DNA from 3 places in the Rhizobium sp. NFR12 genome. Region 1 is predicted to be linked to each of the others. Evidence: predicted binding sites of a transcription regulator. Region 1 holds the regulator's gene; each other region holds the start of a gene.
What was found. The regulator PhoB, encoded in region 1, activates phosphate uptake and scavenging genes when phosphate is short. The targets are predictions, from matches to a motif close to TGTCATNNANCTGTCAT.

Region 1 (3,119 bases):
TGGGGACAGGAACTGGAATGGCGGACACCAAAACAAGCATGGCAACGGATCTGTTGCTGCTCCTCACGCTCGCGACGCTTTGGGGCGCGTCCTACACGCTGATCAAAGTCGGTGTGGAGACGATTTCGCCTGTCACCTTTATTGCCGTCAGAACACTGGTCGCTGGGCTCATTCTCGTTGTGGCACTTCGGCTGCGCGGATTAAAGCTGCCGACCGACCGGCAGACGTGGAAGCTTTTCACGGTTCAGGCATGCCTCAACAGCGCGGTCCCCTTCACCCTCATCGCTTGGGCCGAACAGACGACCGATGCGGGCCTTGCCACCATTTTGAGTTCAACGACGCCGATCTTCGCCTTTCTGCTGACGGCGCTGATCACCCGCCATGAAAGCATTTCGGGACCTAAACTGTTTGGGGTTGCCGCAGGCATTGTCGGCATATGCCTGATCGTCGGCATGGAGGCGCTTGCCGGATCGGGTGAGAACCTCTGGGCGCAACTCGCCATCGTGGCGGCGACCATCTGCTATGCGGCGGCGGCCATCTTCGGCAAGAACTTTAGGGGACTGGACCCGATGATGCCCGCCGCGGGATCGCTGATCGCAGGCGCCGCCATCCTTATTCCCGTGAGCCTCGTGGTCGATCGGCCCTGGACGCTGACGCCCAGCGCCGATTCGATGCTCGCCCTGTTGGCGCTGGCGGTATTTTCGACGGCGCTCGCCTTCGTCATCTACTTCCGGCTGGTCCAGACGCTCGGCTCCGTCGGCACGACGGCGCAGGCCTATCTGCGGGTGCCGATCGGCGTTGCCATCGGCGTCGTGTTTCTCGGCGAAACGCTTGCCTCCACAGCCTGGCTCGGTCTCGCCTGCGTCGTCACTGGTGTCATTGCCATGACGCTGCCGGCTAGGAGACGCGGTGCTCAGGCTTCCATCGAGTAACCGGCACCGCGGACCGTGCGGATGACATCCTGCATGTTGGAAAAGTTGAGCGCCTTCCGGAGGCGCCCCACATGCACGTCGACGGTACGCTCATCAACATAGATGTCATGACCCCAGACGCCGTCGAGCAACTGCGAGCGCGAAAAGACGCGGCTGGGCGACGCCATCAGGAATTCCAGAAGTCTAAACTCTGTCGGCCCGAGGCGAACTTCGCGGCTCTTGCGGTGAACGCGGTGGGTTTCGCGGTCGAGTTCGATGTCGCCGCATTTGAGGACGCTCGACAGCACTTCGGGTCGGGCACGACGCAGCATCGCCTTGACGCGGGCCATCAGCTCCGGTGTCGAAAACGGCTTGACCACATAGTCGTCGGCGCCCGTGGCAAGCCCACGAACGCGCTCGCTTTCTTCGCCGCGCGCCGTCAGCATGATGATCGGCAGGCGTTCCGTCTCCGGCCGCATGCGCAGGCGACGGCACAGTTCGATGCCCGAAACGCCTGGCAGCATCCAGTCGAGAATGAGAAGATCCGGAACGCGCTCCTGAAGCCTGATTTCCGCTTCGTCACCGCGAAGCACGGTATCGACCTCGTAACCCTCGGCCTCCAGGTTATACCGAAGGAGGACGCTGAGGGCCTCTTCGTCTTCCACGACTGCGATCTTCGGCTGCATTCCGACTTGCTCCGTCACTCGTCCCGAACCGCACTTAGATCCGCCAGATCCGCTCGCGCTGCTTCAGGTCATTGGTTTTGGCAGTCATCGTCCCGAAACCGGCAGGCGATTTCGGGAGAGCTGCATCATGTCCCGGCGGAGCCGAGCATGTTGGACGTATCGTCCTTCGGACGTTCGCCCTCCGGCTGTGCACCGGTCGCGATGTAGTAGATGGTCTCGGCGATATTGGTCGCGTGGTCGCCGATGCGCTCGATGTTCTTGGCGCAGAACAGGAGATGGGTGCAGGTAGTGATGTTGCGCGGATCCTCCATCATGTAGGTGAGGAGTTCGCGGAACAGCGAGGTGTACATCGCGTCGATTTCTTCGTCGCGCTGGCGGATGATTTCGGCTTTTTCCGCGGAGCGGTTGGCGAAGACATCAAGAACGTCCTTGAGCTGCACCAGCGCCAGTTCGGAAAGATGCTCCAGACCACGGGCGAGCTTGCGCGGGACGCCTGTTCCCTGCACGGCGAGCACGCGCTTGGCGGTGTTCTTACCAAGGTCGCCGACGCGTTCCAGGTCAGCTGCAATGCGCAGCGTGCCGATGATTTCGCGAAGGTCGGCCGCCATCGGCTGGCGCTTGGCGATGGTGACGATCGCCTTGTCCTGGATATCGCGCTCGGCATGGTCGAGAATGACGTCGTCCGAGATGACCTTCTGGGCCAGCGCCGAGTCGGAGTTGACGAGCGCACGCACGGCGTCACCGCACATCTGCTCCGCCAGGCCGCCCATTTCGGAGATCCGGCGGTTCAGGTATTTCAGTTCCTCGTCATAGGCCGAGAGAATATGGGTCGAAACCATGTGTCTGATCCTTGATGTCTGCAGTTGCGGCTGACGGGCTCTGCGCCCGCATCAGCCGAAGCGGCCCATGATGTAATCCTGGGTGCGCTGGTCATCCGGATTGGTGAACATCTTGTCGGTATCGTTTTCCTCGACCAGATTGCCGAGATGGAACATCGCCGTGCGCTGCGAAACGCGGGCTGCCTGCTGCATCGAGTGGGTGACGATCACGATCGTGTAGTTGGCGCGCAGTTCGTGGATCAGTTCCTCGACCTTGGCCGTAGCAATCGGGTCGAGTGCCGAGCACGGCTCGTCCATCAGAATGACTTCAGGCGAAACGGCGATCGCACGGGCGATGCAAAGGCGCTGCTGCTGACCGCCGGAAAGGCCGGTACCGCCTTCATGCAGGCGATCCTTGACTTCTGCCCAGAGGCCGGCGCGCTGCAGGCTTGCCTCGACGATCGCGTCCATTTCCGTTTTGCCACGGGCAAGGCCGTGGATGCGGGGACCGTAGGCAATGTTCTCGTAGATCGACTTCGGGAACGGGTTCGGCTTCTGGAACACCATGCCGACCCGGGCACGCAGCTCCACGACGTCGATTTCCTTGTCGTAGATATCGTCGCCGTCGAGCGTGATCTTGCCGGTGACGCGGCAACCCTCGATCGTATCGTTCATGCGGTTCATCGTGCGCAGGAAGGTGGACT
Region 2 (3,119 bases), on a different contig from region 1:
CGTCCTCGACGAGATCAACTCCCTCGCTTCGATGATGCACGATGGCATGGATCGCCACACACTGCAGACGCGCCTGCGACCGGGAGCCGCCCGCAACGCGGTGGACTGCGCCTTGTGGGATCTGGAAGCCAAAAGCCTTGGCCGATCGGTCGCATCGATGATTGAAGCTGCCGAAAAGCCGCTGATCACCGCCTTCACGCTGTCGCTTGGCGAGCCGGAGGCAATGGCCGCGGATGCTCGGAGGAATGCGGCCCGCCCTCTCCTCAAGGTCAAGCTCGGCACAGACGATGACGAAAGCCGAATGCGGGCGGTCAGGCAGGCAGCGCCCGATTCGCGTCTGATCGTCGATGCCAACGAGGGTTGGACAGAGGACAATCTGGCCCGACATCTGGATGTGGCCGACGCCCTCGGTATCTCGTTGATCGAGCAACCGCTGCCAGCCGGCAAGGATGCAATCCTTGCCACCATTCGCCGCAAGGTGATGATCTGCGCTGACGAAAGCGTGCACGCAACCGGCGATCTTGCAAGTTTGAGAAACCGCTACGACGCCGTCAACATCAAGCTCGACAAGACCGGCGGGCTGACCGAGGCGCTGATCATGAAGGAGGAAGCGCAGCGACTGGGCTTTGCCGTCATGATCGGCTGCATGGTCGGAACCTCCCTTGCCATGGCCCCCGCAGTTCTTCTGGCGCAGGATGCCGACTACGCCGATCTCGACGGTCCGCTACTCTTGGCGCAAGACCGCCCGGACGGGCTGCGATACGACGGATCGCTGGTCTATCCGCCCCGGACGAACCTCTGGGGATAATGAGTCCCTCGCACCGACAGGCCGTTACGCAGCCTGCATGCCCCTGATCGTCTCCGGTGCTGGCAGCGTCGTGATTTCCGCAGTCTTCGCGATCTTCTGCCAGGAGATCAGTTCCAGCGTCCCGTCGCGATGCTCGGCAATCGCCGTGCAGCTTTCGACCCAGTCGCCCGTGTTGACGTAGTGGATCCCGTCGATGTCTTCCATGACCGCATGATGGATATGGCCGCAGATGATGCCATCGACATTGTTGCGGCGGGCCTCGTCGACGACGACCTTCTGAAACTCGCCGATGAAATTCACCGCGTGCTTCACCTGAAGCTTGGCCCAGGCGGAGAATGACCAGTAAGGCAGGCCGATGCGGCGGCGCACCGCGGCAAGACCGACATTGATGGCGATTGCCGCATCATAGGCCCAGTCACCGAGATAGGCGAGCAGACGCGCATTGCGCACCACGACGTCGAACTCGTCACCGTGCAGCACCAGGTATTTCCGCCCGTCTGCCATCTCGTAGATCATTCGGTCTGCGACCTCGATACCGCCGAAATGCATGCCGGGAAAATCGCGCAGGAATTCGTCGTGGTTTCCCGGAATGTAGACGATCCGCGTGCCCTTGCGCGCCTTGCGCAGAAGCTTCTGAACCACGTCGTTACAGCCCTGCGGCCAGTTCCAGCTGCGCTTCAACCGCCAGCCGTCGACGATATCGCCGACCAGCACGATCGTTTCCGCCTCGTGGTAGCGCAGGAAATCGAGCAGAAAGTCCGTGCGGGCGGCTTTGGAGCCGAGATGCACGTCCGAAATGAACAGGGTTCTGAAATGCCTTGTCTCGATTGCATCGGCCACGGAAACGTCCCTTCGTTACCTACCTTGTCCTACCCTTCGAAAATCAGACTCGTGTTTCAGGATGATGACAGGGGCGCGATCGCCGCAGTCGGCGACCACCCGAAACCGGCGGCAAAATCCGACAGCATCGCAAATATTGTAGTTTCTCGATGGATCGATTGATGTAAGGAGGGGACTCGCATGTCAGGACGGAAATCGATACGAGGAGCCATAAGAGCATGGATGGGCACGACAATCCGAAACCATCGCCGGTAACCGGAGATCTCGACGAACAGGCTCTCTTCTTCCACCGCTATCCCCGCCCCGGCAAACTGGAAATCCAGGCCACCAAGCCGCTCGGCAACCAGCGCGACCTGGCACTTGCCTATTCCCCGGGTGTGGCCGCCCCTTGCCTTGCGATCCGCGACAATCCGGAAATGGCCGCGGAATTCACCGCGCGTGCCAATCTGGTCGCCGTGGTCTCCAACGGCACTGCCGTGCTCGGCCTCGGCAATATCGGCCCGCTCGCTTCCAAGCCCGTGATGGAAGGCAAGGCCGTCCTCTTCAAGAAATTCGCCGGCATCGATGTGTTCGACATCGAAATCGACGCGCCGGGCATCGAAGCCATGGTCTCGACGATCTCGGCACTCGAGCCGACCTTCGGCGGCATCAACCTCGAAGACATCAAGTCTCCGGAATGTTTCGAAGTCGAGCGTCGTCTTCGCGAAAAGATGAATATCCCGGTCTTCCATGACGATCAGCACGGAACGGCGATCATCGTCGCCGCCGCGATCCTCAACGGCCTGGAACTGGCCGGCAAGACGATCGATAACGTCAAGATCGTCACGTCGGGCGCCGGTGCAGCGGCGCTTGCCTGCCTGCATCTTCTCGTGTCGCTTGGCGCGAAGAAGGAAAACATCTGGGTCCACGATATCGAAGGGCTGGTCTATGAGGGCCGCGTCGAGCTGATGGACGAGTGGAAGGCGATCTACGCCCAGAAGAGCGACAACCGCGTTCTGGCCGACAATATCGCCGGCGCAGACGTCTTCCTCGGCCTGTCGGCCGCGGGCGTGTTGAAGCCCGAACTTCTGGTGCAGATGGCCGAAAAGCCGCTGATCATGGCGCTCGCCAACCCGACGCCGGAAATCATGCCGGAACTTGCACGCGCCGAACGTCCCGACGCGATGATCTGCACCGGCCGCTCGGACTTCGCCAACCAGGTCAACAACGTCCTCTGCTTCCCCTACATTTTCCGTGGTGCACTCGATTGCGGCGCCCGCACGATCAACGAAGAAATGAAGATGGCGGCGGTCAAGGCGATCGCAGCCCTTGCCCGCGAGGAAGTCTCCGACGTCGCCGCGAAAGCCTATTCCGGTGAAACGCCGATCTTTGGCCCCGACTACCTGATCCCATCGCCATTTGATCCGCGGCTGATCCTGCGCATCGCGCCGGCCGTCGCAAGGGCTGCGGCCGAAAGCGGCGTCGCCGCTCG
Region 3 (3,119 bases), on a different contig from region 1:
ATTACCTTGGCGTTCCGCGTTTCCGTCACGGCGAAGCCGAAGGTGAGGATCAGGTCGGCGTCGTCACGGGTCTTGCCTGGACAGAAGTCGGCGGTGAGCTTCTCACCATCGAAGGCGTCATGATGCCGGGCAAGGGTCGCATGACCGTCACCGGCAACCTCAAGGACGTGATGAAGGAATCGATTTCGGCTGCGGCATCCTATGTCCGCTCCCGTGCCGTCGATTTCGGCATCGAGCCGCCGCGCTTCGACAAGTCGGATATCCACGTGCACGTGCCGGAAGGTGCGACGCCGAAGGACGGTCCGTCGGCCGGTGTCGGCATGGCAACCGCGATCGTTTCGATCATGACCGGCATTCCTGTTCGCAAGGATGTCGCCATGACCGGCGAAATCACGTTGCGCGGCCGGGTGCTGCCGATCGGTGGTCTCAAGGAAAAACTCCTTGCGGCTCTGCGCGGCAACATCAAGGTTGTGCTGATCCCGGAAGAGAACGCGAAGGACCTCGCGGACATTCCGGACAACGTGAAAAACGGAATGGAGATCATCCCGGTGTCGCGTATGGGCGAGGTGATCAAGCACGCTTTGGTTCGCCTTCCCGAACCGATCGAGTGGGATGGCACGGTAGAGACTCCGGTCATTGCGACAGTTGACGGTGCCGACGACTCGTCGACAACGATCGCTCACTAAGCGGTGCCTTGAAGCCGCCACGAACTGATAAAAAAGCCGGCGAAAGCCGGCTTTTTTTGTGAAAAATCCCCAAGACCCCTTGTTTTTCAGGCTTTTTCGGAGCCTTTGGGTTGCCAAGTGCCGACGCAAAACTATTGTCGGCGCCGACCAAATGAGTCGTTCCAAAACCGTTGAAAGGGTGGAAATATGAACAAGACCGAACTGGTGTCCGCAGTGGCCGAAAAAGCCGGCCTCTCCAAGGCTGATGCCGCCTCTGCAGTCGATGCCGTTTTCGAGACTGTCCAGGCCGAACTGAAGAATGGTGGCGACATCCGCCTCGCTGGCTTCGGCAGCTTCTCCGTTTCGCGTCGCGAAGCATCCAAGGGCCGCAACCCGTCCACGGGCGCTGAAGTCGATATCCCGGCTCGCAACGTTCCGAAGTTCTCGGCCGGCAAGGGTCTCAAGGAAGCTGTTAACAGCTGATCGAAAGCATCTGGCGGCCTGCCGCCGTGATGCAAAGCGTTGAGAAGGCCCGGTGAAAACCGGGCCTTTTTCGTTGAACGGAAAGCGTGTTCGAGCCTTATCCGCAGGTCCGTTCTTTCTGCGTCCCAAACTGTCATCCGCCTGTCATGACAGTGCAGCACAAGCCGAGTGTAGTTTCACGGAGGCTTCCCATGACATTCTCGACACGCGCCGCTTTGACCGCGCTCCTCCTCGGCTCCGTTGCAGCTCCTGCCGGCGCCGAGCAAGTCTTCAACCGCATTGCATCCTTCCCGGTTGCCCAGAACCTGCCCAAGGGCGAGGACAAGGCGACCTCGTCGGAAATCATCACGGCCACCGCCGACGGCAACACGCTCATCTATTCCGATGCGCCGGGTGGCACGATCGGCTTTATCGACATCACTGACGCGAAGGCCCCGAAGGCGGCCGGGTCGGTCAAGATCGACGGCGAGCCGAACTCGGTCGCCGCAGTCGGTGCGAAGGTTCTCGTCACCATTGACCGTACCAAGGATCTCACCAAGCCCGCAGGCCAGCTCGGTGTCGTCGATATCGCCTCCCGCAAGATCGAGGCCACCTGCGATCTCGGCGGCCAGCCGGATAGCATCGTCGTCTCGCCGGATGGCACGTTTGCGGCCATTGCCATCGAGAACCAGCGCGACGAAAAGCTCAACGACGGCGCTCTTCCGCAGCTGCCGGCTGGCGAATTGCAGATCGTCACCCTGAACAACGGGGTGCCCGTCTGCGACAGCATCCGTCACGTCGATCTGACGGGACTGTCCACCGTCGCTCCTGAGGATCCCGAGCCGGAATTCGTCAATATCAACGCCAACGGCGAAATCGTCGTGACGCTGCAGGAAAACAATCACATCGTCATCGTCGACAGCAAGACCGCAAAGGTCACCGCCCATTTCACGGCCGGCACGGTTGATCTCGATGGCGTTGACACCAAGACCGACGGCGCACTGACCTTCTCCGGCAAGCTCACGGCCATTCCCCGCGAACCGGATGCGGTGAAGTGGCTCGGTACCGATCGTTTCGTTGTCGCCAACGAAGGTGACTACAAGGGCGGGTCGCGCGGCTTCACCATCTTCGACCGCACCGGCAAGGTTCTATACGACGCCGGCACATCGCTCGAATATGCCGTAGCCCGCGTCGGTCACTTCCCGGAAAAGCGTGCCAAGAACAAGGGCATCGAGCCGGAAGGGCTGGAAGCTGCGACCTTCAACGGTCAGAAGTATTTCTTCGTCCTCTCGGAGCGCGGTTCGATGATCGCGGTCTACAAGGATACCGGTGCGGAACCGGAACTGGTGCAGCTTCTGCCCTCAGGCATCTCGCCTGAAGGCGCTGTCGCCATTCCCGGCCGCAACCTGCTCGCCTCCGCCAACGAAGCCGATCTCGGCGAAGACGGCGGTGCCCGCTCGCATGTCATGATCTACGAGCTTGGCGAAGGCGCAAAGGCCTATCCGATGCTCGTCTCCAAGGATGTCGACGGCAAGCCGCTCGGCTGGGGTGCCATGTCGGGCCTCGTCGGTGATGCGGAAAAGGACGGCATTCTCTATGGCGTGAGCGATAGCGTCTATGCCATGCAGCCCTCGATCTTCACCATCGACGCCACCAAGAAGCCGGCCGAAATCACCAGCGTGGTACGTGTGACCCGCAACGGTCAGCCGGCCCAGAAGCTCGATATCGAAGGTATCGCACTCGACGGCAAGGGTGGCTTCTGGCTGGCTTCCGAAGGCGACAGTGCCAAGTTCGTTGGTCACGGCATCTACAACGTCAGCGCAAAGGGCGAGATCAAGTCCGAGATCGCGCTGCCTGCAGAACTTCTGGCAGGCGAAACCCGCTTCGGCCTCGAAGGCATCACCACAACCGGTTCCGGCGACGACCTGACACTCTGGATGGCAATCCAGCGCGAATGGAAGGACGATCCGAAGGGCCAGGTGAAGCTTCTGT

Region 2: a site for PhoB is predicted at 1,702-1,718, ahead of BLW69_RS06990 (UDP-2,3-diacylglucosamine diphosphatase). Genes of this name have one in related genera too.
Region 3: a site for PhoB is predicted at 1,280-1,296, ahead of BLW69_RS11225 (esterase-like activity of phytase family protein). Genes of this name have one in related genera too.

Annotation. Positions count from the first base shown of each region.
Region 1 covers NZ_FNWM01000004.1:113,165-116,283, forward strand. The annotation lists gene BLW69_RS16880 (DMT family transporter) at 18-932, shown strand; gene phoB (phosphate regulon transcriptional regulator PhoB) at 914-1,597, opposite strand; gene phoU (phosphate signaling complex protein PhoU) at 1,723-2,436, opposite strand; gene pstB (phosphate ABC transporter ATP-binding protein PstB) at 2,488-3,119, opposite strand, start outside.
Region 2 covers NZ_FNWM01000001.1:1,453,089-1,456,207, reverse strand. The annotation lists gene dgcA (N-acetyl-D-Glu racemase DgcA) at 1-808, shown strand, start outside; gene BLW69_RS06990 (UDP-2,3-diacylglucosamine diphosphatase) at 833-1,648, opposite strand; gene BLW69_RS06985 (NADP-dependent malic enzyme) at 1,867-3,119, shown strand, end outside.
Region 3 covers NZ_FNWM01000002.1:805,217-808,335, forward strand. The annotation lists gene lon (endopeptidase La) at 1-686, shown strand, start outside; gene hupB (DNA-binding protein HupB) at 873-1,148, shown strand; gene BLW69_RS11225 (esterase-like activity of phytase family protein) at 1,340-3,119, shown strand, end outside.